Regions from separate parts of the Micromonospora sp. CNZ285 genome, predicted to be linked through region 1. Evidence: riboswitches for the same ligand, from Rfam matches in the RefSeq annotation. Region 1 holds a riboswitch; each other region holds the start of a gene.
What was found. Region 1 has a riboswitch for cobalamin ahead of metE (5-methyltetrahydropteroyltriglutamate--homocysteine S-methyltransferase). Riboswitches for the same ligand answer to the same signal wherever they lie in the genome.
Positions count from the first base shown of each region.

Region 1 (5,010 bases):
CGCCGGACGTTCGCCGACCCGCGTACCACAGTCGTGTACCAGGTGTGGTTGATCCAGGACCACCAGAGCAGGGCGAGGACGGCCAGCCCGTGGAACACGCCGGTCGCCCCCGGGTGCCGGGTCATGAGGACAGTGACCTGGATGAACGCGTACACGAACACGAGGTCCAGGAACAGGTCTTCCGGGGTGGCCTCGACCTCGCGCCCGGCCGTCACGGCGACCACCCGGTGCAGGCCGCGGTGACGCTTCCGGAGCACCGTCACATGCGCGAGCACCACGCAGACCAGGGCCCCGGCGAGGATCCCGAGCGATGCCACGGCCTCCACCGTGCGGGCCACCGGCGCCAGCAGCGCGACCAGGACGATGCCGAGTAGCGGACCCCGGCCGATTCGCCGGACCATGCGCCACTCGAACGCCACCAACCCGAGCAGGTACAGGACGACCCCGCCGTAGAGACTGAACAGAGCCGGGGCGTCCCACTTCTTTGCGGTGTCGATCTCGGTGGCGCCCAGCGCGTGCTTGAGCCCGAACGCCACCAGGATGAGCCCGGCGATCATCGGCAGGTGCAGGAGGGTGTACGCGTCGCGGGCCAGCCGGGACCGGGCGTGGTGGGGGACGGACTCCAGCGTCTGTTCCGCGTCGAGCGCCGCGATGTCGAAGTACGCCCACCAGAGGAACGCCACGACGAGGAGCGCGAGCCCGGAGCCGGCGAGCACGGACCAGGTGATCGCGGGTGTGCCGGCGAACCCCCGGCTCGTGCCGATCGAGATGATCGTCTCGCCCAAGGCGATCAGCATGATCAGGTTGTGCCGCTCTGCCCAGTGCCGCACCGACCTGAGCTGCCAACTGCCGGTGCCTGGAGCGCGCAGCCCGACGTAGTCGACGGCGGTCGCCACCGCGAAGAGCAGGATCTGCAGCAGCCCGGCGCTGCGTCCGGGTGCGAGGTGGCTGGGCAGCAGCGCCCCGCACAGCAGCAGGACGGCGCTGGCGGCCAGGGGTAGCCAGGCCTGCCGGGCGGGTGCGATCGACTGCTGCGTCGAGCGTCGCCGGCTCCGCATGATGATCAACAGCGACACGGCTCGGATGCTCAGAAAGCCGACGACGAAGACGAGAGGTGCGGAGAGCCCGGCGTGCCGGTCGACGAACACATCCGGAATCGCGACGGCGACCAGCAGGAGCGCGGTCGCAACCATGAACATGACGATTGGCAGGATCCCGCGGTCGAGCCGGACCAGGTTTCCGACCCAGGCGTACCCGGCCCAACTGCGCCACAGCAGCAGGAGCACGAGCCCGCCTTGGACCAGCGCGTCGAAGGCCGACCGCGCGGCCATGAGGCCGGCGACGTTCATGAAGGCGAAGACAAACACGAGATCGAGGAAGAGCTCGGCTCGCGTCACCCCGCCGTGCGTCGCGACCAGGGTTCGCCGGACGCCCAGCCCGGCTCCGGCCACCTCATCCTCTCCGCTGGTCACCCGACCACTGTTGCAACCTCTCATGCCGCCGACAGGTGAATCCGCGACCGTGCGACGACCTCGGCGTGGAACGAGCCCGGCCGGTCCGCGATCGCCGATGCCGACATCGCCCACGCCACGTGCGGCGGGGGCGATGACTCACGGCGCCGCCGACGCCTGGCCGCACTCCCCCCGGGGCAGAGGCAGGTGCCCTCGTGGTGATTCATCCCGTACGGCCAGCCGGTACGGCCTCGTCTGCCCCCGCGCTCGCGCGGTGGCCCAGTACGATAAGCGCTACGGCGAAGGCAGGTGCCCGTCCGGCTGGCCGACCTGCCGGACCAGCGGCCGGGCAGGTGCAGAGCCCTCGGTCCGTGCGTTCCGCGCCGCGCCGGTAGGGGCCAGGGCCAGCCGTCGGCGCCGGAGAGAGGCGACTACCTCGTCGGCGGCACCGACCATTCCACCCGGGGCGGTTCAGACCGGGTTCGACGGCGCGCATCCGCCGACCACGACTACCGCGACCCGGCCCATCTTCTAGCCCCTCGTCACCCTCTCGTCGCACGCAAGCACTCCGCTGCCGCGACGGCTTGCTGTCCCGCAGGACGGACACACCGATCACATCGGCTCATCGCCCCATAGGATGGACAACGGCGCTGGTGCGCCCCCCCGCCGCGCGAGTGGGGCGCCGTAAGAGGGAACCCGGTGCGAATCCGGGACTGCCCCGCAGCGGTGAGTGGGAACGACAGCCGTCAACGAAGCACTGGACCGTGAGGTCTGGGAAGCGACGGCCAGTAGGTGACCGGGTGGATCCGGTCGTGCCCGCGAGTCCGAAGACCTGCCCGCACTGCGCGTACCGCCGGTGCGCGCCGTCGGCGGCCTCCCGGGAGGGCCAGGGCGGAAAGCCGGTACGCGACAGCCGTACCCCGCCTTCCCCTTCCCCCGTGGCCGCCAGGCACCTCGAGGGAAGGACCACAGTGACAACCTCATTCGGGCAGAGCACAGTGCTCGGCTACCCCCACATCGGCGCGCACCGCGAGTTGAAGAAGGCGGTCGAGGCCTACTGGGCGGGCCGGATCGACGCCGAGGAGTTGGCGGCGACCTCTGCCGTGCTACGGGAGGAGGTCTGGCGGACGCTGCGCGACGCGCGCCTGGACGCGATCCCGTCCAACACGTTCTCCTACTACGATCACGTGCTGGACACGGCCGTCGCTGTCGGCGCGATCCCGCACCGGTTCGCCCGTCTCGGCCTCGGCGATCTCGACACCTACTTTGCGATGGCCCGGGGCGTCGATGCCGAGCCGGCGCTCGAACTGACGAAGTGGTTCGACACCAACTACCACTATCTGGTTCCCGAGATCGGCTCCGACACCGCCTTCGCGGCGAATCCCGACAAGGCGCTGCGCGAGTACCGCGAGGCCCGCGAGCTGGGAATCGACAGCCGGCCGGTGCTGGTCGGGCCGGCCACGTTCCTGCTGCTGGCCAAGCCCACCGAGACGGGCGGCGAACCGTTCGACCGGTTGACCGACCTGGTCGACGTGTACGCCGACATCCTGCGATCCCTGGCCGCGGCGGGCGTGCGATGGGTGCAGCTGGACGAACCCGCTTACGTCGCCGACCGGAGCGCCCCCGAGATCGACGCGCTGCGGGAGGCCTACACCCGGCTGTGCGCGGTGGAGCAGCGGCCGGCGATCTTCGTCGCCTCCTACTTCGGTGAGCTCGGTGACGCGCTGCCCGCCCTGCTCGACACGCCGGTCGAAGCGGTCGGTGTGGATCTGGTTGCCGGGCCCGGCAACCTGCGGCGGCTGGCCGGCGCGGGACCGCTGCGCGGCAAGACGATCGTCGCGGGCCTGGTCGACGGGCGCAACGTCTGGCGTACCGACCTGCGCGCCGCCGTGGCGGCCGGTGCCGCGGTGGCCGGGCTCGCCGACCACGTCGCCGTGTCCACCTCGTGCTCGCTGCTGCACGTGCCGGTGGACCTGTCCGCCGAGACCGCTCTCGACCCGGCGCTGCGTCAGCGGCTCGCCTTCGCTCGGCAGAAGGTTGATGAGGTCGTCCGGCTCGGCCGCGCGCTGCGCAACGGCACCACGTCCCTGCCCGAGCCGCTGCCGCCCACCCCCGCCACATGGCGCGACGACACCGTACGCGGCCGGCTCGCCGCACTGCGCGCCACGGATCGGCAGCGCGGCGCGTACCCGGAGCGAGCGGCGGCACAGCAGGCCCGGCTGAACCTACCGCCCCTGCCGACCACGACCATCGGATCGTTCCCGCAGACCGACGAGCTGCGCCGCGCGCGTGCCGAGCATCGGGCCGGCCGCCTCGACGACACCGCCTACACCCGGCGCATGCGGGCCGAGGTCGAGCACGTCGTCCGGCTCCAGGAGCGGCTGGGCCTGGACGTGCTCGTGCACGGCGAGCCGGAACGAAACGACATGGTCCAGTACTTCGGCGAGCAGTTGGACGGGTTCGCCGCCACCGAACACGGCTGGGTCCAGTCCTACGGCTCCCGATGCGTGCGTCCGCCCATCATCTACGGGGACGTGGCACGCAGGGCGCCGATGACCGTCAACTGGTCCACCTACGCGCAGTCGCTGACCGACCGGCCGGTCAAGGGCATGCTCACCGGCCCGGTCACCATCCTGGCCTGGTCGTTCGTCCGCAGCGACCAGCCACTGGCAGACACCGCGGACCAGGTCGCGCTCGCCCTGCGCGACGAGTGCCGCGATCTCGAGGCAGCCGGTATCCGGGTCATCCAGGTCGACGAGCCGGCGCTGCGTGAGACGCTGCCACTGCGCGGGGCGGACCAGAGGGCGTACCTGGACTGGGCAGTCGGGGCGTTCCGCCTGGCCACCTGCGGAGTCGCCGACGACACCCAGATCCACACCCATCTGTGCTACTCGGAGTTCGGGGAGGTGATCACGGCCATCGACGCCCTCGACGCCGACGTCACCAGCATCGAGGCATCCCGCTCCCGGATGGAGGTCCTCGACGACCTCGCCGCGATCGGATACCGCCGGGGTGTGGGGCCCGGCGTCTGGGACATCCACTCACCCCGGCTGCCGTCCCACGACGAGGTCGTCGGCGCGCTGCGCCGGGCCGCGGCCGCGGTGCCGGCCGAGCGGCTGTGGGTGAACCCCGACTGCGGCCTCAAGACGCGCGACTATTTCGAGGTCGAGGCATCCCTCCAGCAACTGATCGCCGCTGCGACCGAGCTGCGCGGACGCGGAGCCGCGGGCCGGGCGGAACGCCGCGCCGTTCCGCCCGGCCCGGACCCGGTTCAGCCCTTGAAGGGGTACGGGCTGAACGCGCTGCAGGTCTTCGGATGCTGGGTCGAGATCGGCGCGGCTAACGGCCAGTCCAGCGGTAACGCGCTCCGGGCGGCCGGTGCTTCCGTATTTGAGAGTTACCGCGGCCTGGCCGGCCGGGCAGCGCAGGCGCTGGCCACCGCCGCGATCGGGTCGTTCGTCGCCGGAACCATCGCCACCCTGCTGCTTGTGGTCATCACCCCGCCGGTGGTCCGGTTCGCGGTCAGCCTCGGCGCGCCGGACTACTTCGCCCTGATGCT
Region 1 is NZ_SPQD01000001.1:2,766,125-2,771,134, reverse strand. Features, by position in the region: gene CLT75_RS12440 (low temperature requirement protein A) at 1-1,472, opposite strand, end outside; cobalamin riboswitch at 2,086-2,305, shown strand; gene metE (5-methyltetrahydropteroyltriglutamate--homocysteine S-methyltransferase) at 2,423-5,010, shown strand, end outside.

Region 2 (5,010 bases), 1.8 Mb from region 1:
GGGGAATACCGGACGCCGCTGGGCGTGGGTGGCGGTCCTGCTCGTCGGCGTCGGGCTTCACCTGCTGGTGCTGGAGACACTCGCCGGCACCGGGACCGTCACGTTCGTCCCGGCGCTGATCGTGCTCGGCGCGTGCGTCGCGCCCGCCACGTTCCTGGCCTTCGCCCAGGGCCGGCCGGCCCGCCGCCCGGTCCCCGGCTCCGTCGTCGGCGTCGCCGCGCTCCTCGGCGGCGTGGTCGGCGTGGTCGCCGCCGGCTGGCTGGAGTACGGCACGCTGCACCGCCTCGGCGTCCTGCCGATGGCGCTCGTCGGCCTGGCCGAGGAGACCGCCAAGCTGATCGTGCCGGCCGGCATCCTGCTGCTGTGGCGGCGGCATCCGTCCCCGGCGCAGGGTCTGGTGATCGGCGTGGCCTCCGGCGCCGGGTTCGCCGCGCTGGAGACCATGGGCTACGCGTTCGCCGCGTTCGTCGGGTCGGAGGGCAACCTCGGCGCGGTCGAGCGGACGCTGCTGGTACGCGGTCTCACCGCGCCCGCCGCGCACCTGGCCTGGACCGGGCTGACCGCCGCCGCGCTGTTCACGTTCGCCGCCGCGCCCGGCGGCCGGAAACTGGCGGCGTTCCTGCTCACCTTCGCCGCCGCCGTCACGCTGCATACCTGCTGGGACACGTTCGGCACCCAGCCCGCGTACGTGTTCATCGGCGCCGTGTCGCTGGGCTGGGTGCTGCTGCGCCTGCACCTGGACCGCGAGCGGCCGCCCGCGTCCGGGACGCCGGCGGAGCCGCCGCTGGAGACGGCGGAGCGCGCCCGCTGAGCCCGCCCGCCTGCCCACGTGACGCCCCCACTCCGGGACACGGCGTCATGATCATCGCCAGTTCGCCGCCGACGCCCGCACCGCGCTCCGCCACTCGCCCCGGTGCGTCTCAGCCGGCGGCCAGCCGGACGCCGAGCGCGACGAAGGCGACAGCGCAGAGCCGGTCGACGCGCCGCGACCAGCGGCTGTCGGCCCACCGCCCGGCGAACCGTCCGGCGCCCACGCCGAGCGCCAGGTCCACGGCGAGCTGCACCGCGACGAACAGCGCCCCGAGCAGCACCAGCTGCGCCGCCACCGGGCCCGCGTCGGGCCTGACGAACTGCGGCAGGAACGCCACGCTGAACAGGATCATCTTCGGGTTGAGCAGATTCGTCAGCAGCCCGCGCCGGAACGCCCGCACGGCGCACCCGCCGTCCGGCCGGTCCGCGGGTGCGCCGGGCCGGCCCGTGCCGCGCAGCGCCCGCAGGCCCAGCACGATCAGGTACGCCGCACCGGCCCACCGGATCGCGGTGAACAGCACCGGCGACGCGGCGATCAGCGTGGCGAGCCCGGCCACCACGGCGGCGACGTGCACCGCCTCCCCGGCGGCGACCCCGAGTGCGGCCACCGCGCCCGCCCGCGCGCCGTACCGGGTGGCGTTGGCGAGCACGAACATCATGTCCGGCCCCGGGGTGAGCATGAGCACCACGATCGCGGCCAGGTAACCGGCGAGCGTGGCCGCCGACAGTCCGAGCACCGCTCAGCCCTCCCCGGCGCCGTCGAGCAGCGCCCGGCGCAGCGCCAGCCGGTGCTCGCGCCGGATCTGCGCCTCCCGGTAGCGCCGCCGGTCGCCGTCGGTCTCGGCGTGCAGCGGCGGCACCGGCCGGGGCTGGCCGTCGTCGTCCACCGCCACCATCACCAGGTGCGCGGTCGCCACGTCCACCGGCGGCACGGCGCGGTCCCACCGGTCCGCGCTGACCTTCACCGCCACCTCCATCGAGCTGCGGCCGGCCCAGGTGATCCGGGCGTCCACGTGGACCACGTCCCCGACGCGTACCGCGCGCAGGAACGCGGTCTCGTCGATGGCGGCGGTGACGGCCGGGCCGTCGGAGTGGCGGGCGGCGACCACACCGGCGACCGAGTCGATCAGGTTGAGGATGCGCCCGCCGTGGACCGTGCCCATCAGGTTGGTGTGGTGCTGGTCCATGATCTGCGACAGGGTCAGGTGCGAGGCCGACGGTGGTCGGCCGGTGAGCGTGATGGTGTCGGGCACTGTGCGGTTCCGTCCTCGCAGAAGCGGACCGCCGACCGGCCGGGGTGTGCACGTCGAGGACACGCCGACGGCCCTGCGTACGACGTGTCACCCGCCCGACCCACCCGCGAGGTCGACGGCGGCGCGCACCGGTGGTACGCGCGACGCGGGCAGGTCTTCGGACTCGCGGGCATGACACGAGGTCGCCTACCGGCCGTCGCTTCCCAGGCCGGTGGCCCAGTGCTGTTGACGGCTGTCGTTCCCACTCACCGCTGCGGGGCAGTCCCGGACTTCCACCGGGTTCCCTCTTACGACACCCGGCCGTCGCCGACCGGGTGAACCAGCGCTTCCCGCAGCGTAACCCAGCCCCGGCGCGCTCCCGGAGCCACCCGGCCGGGCTCTCGTCAACCTTCCGTCGCGTCGAGCTGCTTCTGAAGCCGGTCGAGCCGATCGAGGACGTCGTGCATCATCACGCGCAGGACCGTCGTGTCGGCGTCGCGCTCGGGCAGCATCCGGCCGAACGCGACGCCGTGGTAGAGCGCGGACAGCACGGCGGGGGTGACCACGGCGGTCACGCCCGTACGCCGCAACACGTCGCCCGCGTCGCCGTCGTCGCGCAGCAGTCCCAGCAGCAGGTGGCTGCCGGTGGTGACGGCCGAGCCGTGAGCGGTGGCCTGGCCGGCGGCGGCCGTCAGCACCGCCCGGGTGGCGGGCGACGCGGCCGGCTCGGTGGGCGTCGCCGACGTGGTGGGGGAGTCACCCAGGGCGGCCCGGATGGTGGCGGCGGGGAATCCGAGCAGCTCGACGGTGTTGAGCACCAGGCTCTCGCCCTCGTCGAGGAAGGCCCGCAGCAGCTGCGCCGGCTCCACAGTGACCGCGCCGGAGGCGGACGCGAGGGCGTACGCCTGGCGCAGGATCGCCGCGACGTGGTGGTTGGCCGGCGGGGTGAGGGTGAGCCCGGCGGGCAGCGACCGGGTGGCGGGGGTCTCGTGGGCCGCGCCCGCGGCGCCGTCCAGGGCCTGGGTCAGTGCGGTCTGGCAGATCCGGGAGACCGGTAGCCGGGCCTCGCGGACGCGGTCGGCGAGGGCGTCGGGCAGATAAACGTTGACCTTGGGCACCTGACCGATCCTGTCACGTGACCATCGAGCAGGTCAGCCCTTGATCGCCTACATTTCCTAGGGTTATAGTAGGGTTATGCCCGCGCCGCTGACCACCCGACGAGCCCTCGACCAGGGCCGTACGTCCAGCGCGCTCTGTTGCCGCTGAGCCCCACCGGCTCACTCCGCACACCTTGCATCGTCGTGCCCCGGGCACGACCGACCCCCTTGAGGCCGCACGCCATGACTCAGCACGACCCTGTCCGGAAAGCCCGCGCCGGCCTGACCGCCGGCATCAACAAGATCTTCGCCGCCTCGGCCATGTCGGCCAGCGGCCACGGCAACATCAGCGTCCGGATCCCCGGCCACGACGACCGCCTGCTCGTCAACGCCGGCGAGTTGCTCCGCCCGTGGCCCGCCGACGACCTGCGGGTCGCGGCGCCCGCGCTGCGCACCGTCAACGACGACGTCGTCGTGGTCGGCCTCGACGGCACGGTCCACGAGGGAACACCGAGCCCGTCGGTGGCGGCGATCCTGAAGATGCACATCGGCGTCTACCAGGCCCGGCCGGACGTCAACGCCGTCATCCACACCCATTCGCCGTACGCCACCAGCTACGCGCTCGCCTCGACGCCGCTGCCGGCCCGGTACGAGGCACTGCTGGTGCACGGCCAGCCGGTCGACATCCCCGTCGCGCCGTGGGCGCCCCGCGGCACCGAGGAGGCGGTGCGGGCGATCGCCGAGACGTTCGCGGCGCACCCCCGCACCTACGCGATCCTGCTCGGCAACCACGGCCTGCTCGTCGCCGGCGACTCCGCCGCGCACGCCGCGAGCCTCGTCGTGGCGATCGAGGAGGCGGCCGTCTCCAGCATCGGCGCCGCGCCGCTCGGCGGCCCGGTGCCGTTCCCCGACCACGTACACGACCTCGACCTGCGCCTGCGCTTTGAGGAGCCAACAGCATGACCACCCGTAGCCGCCGGATCGCCGGCGCCCTCGCCGCCGTCCTGCTCACCACATCACTCGCCGCCTGCGGCGGGGACGACAAGCCCGCCGCGGCGAACGCCGACGGCCTCACCACCGTCCGGCTCGCCTCGTCGCCGCTGGGCCACCTCGCGCCCATCTACCTGGCCCAGGAGCGGGGCATCTTCGCCAAGCACGGCCTCAAGGTCGAGGTCGACACCGAGACCTCCGACCTGACCTCCGTGCCGGCCGTGCTGGCCGGCAAGGTCGACTTCGCCACCGGCGACCTCACCACGCTTATCGTCGCCCGGTCGAAGGGCCTGGACGTCAAGGCCGTCGTGCCGGCCTCCGCCTCCACCGGCAAGGAGGGCGCAGACTACGGCGCCCTGGTGGTCAAGGGCGACTCCGGCATCACCAGCGCCAAGCAGCTCGAAGGCAAGACGATCTCGGTCAACATCCTCACCAACATCGCCGCGGCGGCGGCCCGTGAGGCGGTCCGTGCCGACGGCGGCGACCCGACGAAGGTCAAGCTCGTCGAGATCCCGTTCCCGCAGGCGCCCGCCGCGGTCAGCACGGGCCGGGTGGACGGCGCCTGGGTGGTCGAGCCGTTCCTGTCGGCAGCCAAGGCGCAGGGCGCGGTGCCGGTCGGGTGGGGTTTCACCGACCTCGCGCCCGACCTCACGGTCTCCGCCTGGTACGCGGCCGGCTCCTACACCTCGAAGAACGCGAAGACCGTCACGGCCTTCCGGGACGCGGTGCGGGAGGCCTACGCGTACGCCCGCGACCACGAGGACGAGGTGCGCGCGAAGATCCCCATGTTCACCGAGATCAAGCCGGAGGTGGCCGCGAAGATCACCCTGACCGGCCTGCGTGACGAGGTCAGCCGGCAGGCCGCCGAGAAGCTCGCCGGC
Region 2 is NZ_SPQD01000001.1:954,236-959,245, forward strand. Features, by position in the region: gene CLT75_RS04345 (PrsW family glutamic-type intramembrane protease) at 1-811, shown strand, start outside; gene CLT75_RS04350 (LysE family translocator) at 921-1,547, opposite strand; gene CLT75_RS04355 (acyl-CoA thioesterase) at 1,551-2,063, opposite strand; cobalamin riboswitch at 2,195-2,402, opposite strand; gene CLT75_RS04360 (Clp protease N-terminal domain-containing protein) at 2,447-3,160, opposite strand; gene CLT75_RS04365 (class II aldolase/adducin family protein) at 3,383-4,102, shown strand; gene CLT75_RS04370 (ABC transporter substrate-binding protein) at 4,099-5,010, shown strand, end outside.
Region 2: another riboswitch for cobalamin. It lies ahead of CLT75_RS04355 (acyl-CoA thioesterase); the one in region 1 lies ahead of metE (5-methyltetrahydropteroyltriglutamate--homocysteine S-methyltransferase).

Region 3 (5,010 bases), 200 kb from region 1:
GAAAGCTGCTCGCCGCCGCGTCCGCCCTGCTCGCCGGGCTCACCGGCGCCGTCGTCGCCACGCCCGCCCAGGCGGTCGGACCGGCGTTGCTGCCGGTCACCGTCACCAACACCACCGGCCGCAGCGACCCGGTCTACCTCTACGTCATCGGCGTCCAGCTGTCCTCCGGCCGGCTCGGCTACGTCACCTCCGGCGGCGCCTTCGTACCGTGGACCGGCGGGCAGCTCCCGCCGTCGCCCGCGCCGGACGTCTCCATACCGGGCCCCGGCAACGGCGGCAGCACCACGATCCAGTTCCCCCGCGGCTTCTCCGGCCGGGCCTACTTCTCCCTCGGGCAGAAGCTGAAGTTCTTCCTCACCCCGGACGGACTGGTGCAGCCCGCGCCCTGGGCGGCCGGTGACGCGAACCGCGACATCCTGTTCGACTGGAGCGAGTTCACCTACAACGACTCCGGGCTGTGGCTCAACAGCTCCCAGGTCGACATGTTCGCGATCCCGCACGCGGTCACCGTGACCGGTGCCAACGGCGTCACCAAGCGCACCGGCGACGTGGTGGCCAACGGACGCAACGCGGTCATCGACGGGATCCGGGCGCAGCCGGGCTGGGCCGGCACCGTCCACACCCGCTCCGACGGGACGGTGCTGCGCGTCCTGGCTCCGGGCAAGGCGGCCGGGGCCGGCCTGCTCAGCACCACGTACCTGGACTCGTACATCGCGTCCGCGTGGAACGCGTACACCACGAAGACCCTGACCGTGGCGCCCTTCGCCGACCAGCCCGCAATCCGGTACTACGGCCGTACCTCGGGCAATACCATGACCTTCACCAACGGCAGCGGCCAGGTCGTCGCCTCCTTCAACCGGCCCTCCTCGGCCAGCGTCTGGGGCTGCGACGGCGACCTGCCCGCGCCGAACGACCAGGTGGTCGGCCCGATCTCGCGTACACTCTGCGCCGCCCTCAACCGCGGCACGCTCGGCACCATCGACACCCAGCCCAGCACGAACGCCGCCGACTTCTACCGCAGCAACCCCACCAACCAGTACGCCCGCCTGATCCACGCCAACATGACCGACGGCCGGGCGTACGCGTTCGCCTTCGACGACGTCGGCGGATTCGAGTCGCTGGTGCACGACGGCGACCCCCGTTCGGCCGGACTGATCCTCAGCCCGTTCACCGGCGGTGGCGGCGGCACCCCGACCACCGGGGTGCCAGTGGTCAGCAACTGGAACAACAAGTGCATCGACGTGCCGAGCTCCAACTTCGTCGACCGCGCGCCGCTGCAGATGTGGAACTGCAACAACACCAACGCGCAGAAGTGGACGTTCAGCGGTACGGCGCTCAAGAGCCAGAACAACAAGTGCATGGACATCGACGCCGGGTCCACCGCGAACGGGGCGGCGGTGCAGCTCTACACCTGCAACGGCACCGGCGCCCAGCAGTTCACCCTGAACGCGGCCGGCGACCTGGTCAATCTCCAGGCCGGAAAGTGCGTCGACATCAAGGACTGGAACGGCAACGACGGCGCGAGGCTCCAGCTCTGGGACTGCGGGGGCACCGCCAACCAGAAGTGGCGCAAGGGCTGATCCGCCATGCGAACGGTGGCGGGGGCCGACCGCGAGTCGCTCCCGCCACCGGCAGGGCGACGGACGAGACGGCCGGTGACACGACGTCGCGCACCGAGGCGTCCATCGACGTTCATCCAACAGATCGATGTGCGTAAGCTCCGCCCGGTCAGATCTGGGGAACCTACCGAGGAGGTTCCATGGATCGTCGAGCAATGCTGCGGGCCGCGGTCGTCGGTGCGGGCGCTGTCGCGCTGCCGTTCACCGCGTGGTCGGCGGCGTACGGAGCCCCGGCGCAGAACGCGGCGGGGCCCTACGGTGGGCTCCAGCCCGCCGACGCCAACGGCATCCAGTTGCCGGCCGGCTTCACCAGCTCGGTCGTCGCGCGATCCCGTCGGACGGTGCCGGGGACGTCGTACACCTGGCACGACGCTCCGGACGGTGGCGCCGTGTTCCCGAACGGCACCGGCTGGATCTACGTGTCGAACTCGGAGGTGTCAGCCGGGGCGGGCGGCGGTGCCTCGCGCCTCGTCTTCGACTCCAGCGGTGCCGTGATCGGGGCGTCGCGGATCCTCTCCGGCACCAACAACAACTGCGCCGGCGGGAAGACGCCGTGGAACACGTGGCTCTCCTGCGAGGAGGTGTCCCTGGGCCGGGTCTTCGAGACGTACCCCCTCGGCGGGACCGCCGTGGCGCGTCCCGCGCTGGGACGGTTCAAGCACGAGGCGGCCGCGGCCGACCCGGTCCGCCGGGTCGTCTACCTGACCGAGGACGAGACCGACGGCAAGTTCTACCGGTTCGTGCCGACCACCTGGGGCGACCTCTCCGCCGGAACCCTCCAGGTCTTCCGCGCCGGTACGGCGACCTCCGGCACGTTCACCTGGGCCACGGTGCCCGATCCGGACGGCTCGCCCACCCCGACCCGGCAGCAGGTGTCCGGCGCGAAGACGTTCAACGGCGGCGAGGGCTGTCACTACGCGGATGACACCGTCTGGTTCACCACGAAGGGCGACAACCGCGTCTGGCAGGTCAACCTGGCTGCCGGCACGTACGAGCTCGCCTACGACGACAACCTGGTCAGTCCGGGCACCCCTCCGCTGACCGGGGTCGACAACATCACCGGATCCACTGCCGGTGACCTGTACGTCGCCGAGGACGGCGGGAACATGGAGATCTGCATGATCACGCCCGACGACAAGATCTCGGTCTTCCTGCGGATCACCGGACAGAGCGGTTCGGAGATCACCGGGCCGGCGTTCACCCCGGCCGGGGACCGGCTGTACTTCTCGTCGCAACGCGGCACGACCGGCTCGTCCTCCGGCGGCATCACCTACTGCGTCACCGGGCCGTTCCGCCGATGACCGGCTCGCGGCCCCGCTGACCGCGACCCCACGGTGAAGGACGCCCGGTGAAGAGCGGGCGTCCTTCGCCGGCGCGCCTCACCCGCACGCGCCGGGACGACGTCTCGGCGCCGGGATGTGAAACCGCCGGCTCCGCCGGCCGTCACGGCACGTGGCCGGCTCCTGGCGCATTGACATCGGCGCTCCGGCCACAGCAGACTGTCGCGACAACTGAACCACCGCGTGTACGTGCGGGGGAAGACCGGTCGAAATCCGGCGCTGGCCCGCAACGGTAGGCCGCCCAGAGAAAACTCTGCGGCGGCGAGCCCGAATACCCGTCGTACGCGTGCACCCGCTCCCCACCCGTCGTGGCCCACGGGTCGGAGTCCCGGTCGACGCGGCGTTGCCGCGGTCGTCCGGGCTTTCGACGACCGCCGGGCCGGAAAGGCGCTTCCGATGGTCGTCCGCCGAAGCCGGCACCGCCTGCTCGCGCTCCTGTGCGGCGTACTCGCCGCCCTCACCCTCACCACACCGGCCGTCGCCGCCCCCGAGCGCGCCGGCGTCACCCGCCCGGAGGCCGCCGGCGGCTGGCTCGCCCGGCAACTCGTCGACGGCGAACGCTTCGAGGCGGTCTTCGACGGTGTCGCCTACCCCGACCAGGGGCTGACCCTCGACGCCGTGTTCGCCTTCGCCGCCACCGGCGTCGCCGACGACCACGGCGCCGACGCGCTGGCCTGGGTCACCAGGCCCGACATCCGCGACGGCTACCTCGGCGACGGCGTCTCCGAGGCGTACGCGGGCGCGACCGCCAAGCTCGCCCTCGCCGTGCAGGTGCGCGGCGGCGACCCCACCGACGTCGGCGGGGTGGACCTGATCGCCCGGCTGCGCTCGCTCCAGACGCCGGCCGGCCGGTTCAGCGACCGGTCCGCGTACGGCGACTACAGCAACGCGTTCAGCCAGTCCTTCGCGCTGCTGGCGCTGGATCGTACGGCGGCCGGGGCGCCGCCGGCGGCGGCGGCCTGGCTGGCCGGCACCCGGTGCCCGGACGGCGGCTACCCGCTGCTGCCCGCGCAACCGGTCTGCACGTCCGACGTGGACGCCACCGCGCTCGTGACGCAGGCGCTGCGCGCCGCGGACCGTCCGGCCGACGCCGCCGCCGGGCTGCGCTGGCTGGTGTCCGTTCAGCGTGCCGACGGCGGCTTCGCCAACGCGGCCGGCACGCCGAACGCCAACAGCACCGGCCTCGCCGCGCAGGCCCTGCGCGACGGCCACCGGCCGCCGGCCTGGGCGCGGGCCCGGGCATTCCTCGCCGGGCTCCAGGTCGGCTGCGCCGGGGCGCCGGCCGACCGGGGCGCCGTCGACTTCGACGGCGGCGGCTTCGACCCGGCCACCGCACCCCGGGCCACCGCCCAGGCCGTCCTCGGTCTCACCGGGATCGGGTACGCCCGTCTGTCCGCCGCCGGCGCCGACCCCGGCGCACCGGCGCTCGCCTGCCCGTGAACCGCCTCGCCGCTCATCCGATCACAGGAGGATCCGTGTTCCGTCATCGTTCCACCGCCCGTAGCTGGTTGGCCGGCCTGCTGGCCGCCGTCGTGGCCGGCGTCGCGCTGACCGCAGTCGAACCCGCGCCCCGGGCGGCGCACGCCGCCGCCTGCGCCGGCACCTCGGGAGTCACGGTGGTCGTCGACTTCGCCGCGCTCGGCGGCGGCGTCCAGGTCGCCTGTGCGCCGGGCGATCCGGCCACCGGCCTGGCCGCGCTCCAGGCCGCCGGCTTCACCGTCACCGGCACGGCCCGCTGGGGCCTGGCCTTCGTCTGCCGGATCAACGGCAAGCCCACCGCCGCGACCGAGCCGTGCGTCAACACCCCGCCGGCCACCGCGTACTGGTCGTACTGGCATGCGTCCAGCGGCGGCTCCTGGTCCTACAGCACGTCGGGGGCGACCGGCTACAACCCCGCGCCGGGCAGTGTCGAGGGCTGGTCCTTCGGCGCCGGCGCCCCGCCGAGCATCGCCGCTCCCTAGGTGTGACCAGCGGCGCACCGGGTGCCGGCAGCTGCTCTGGCGTCGTCGCGCGCCCGGGCGGTACGGTGTCGGCACCCGGTGCGCCGGGCA
Region 3 is NZ_SPQD01000001.1:2,567,827-2,572,836, reverse strand. Features, by position in the region: gene CLT75_RS11630 (beta-1,3-glucanase family protein) at 1-1,580, shown strand, start outside; gene CLT75_RS11625 (alkaline phosphatase PhoX) at 1,760-2,920, shown strand; cobalamin riboswitch at 3,131-3,256, shown strand; gene CLT75_RS11620 (prenyltransferase/squalene oxidase repeat-containing protein) at 3,356-4,399, shown strand; gene CLT75_RS11615 (hypothetical protein) at 4,435-4,920, shown strand.
Region 3: another riboswitch for cobalamin. It lies ahead of CLT75_RS11620 (prenyltransferase/squalene oxidase repeat-containing protein); the one in region 1 lies ahead of metE (5-methyltetrahydropteroyltriglutamate--homocysteine S-methyltransferase).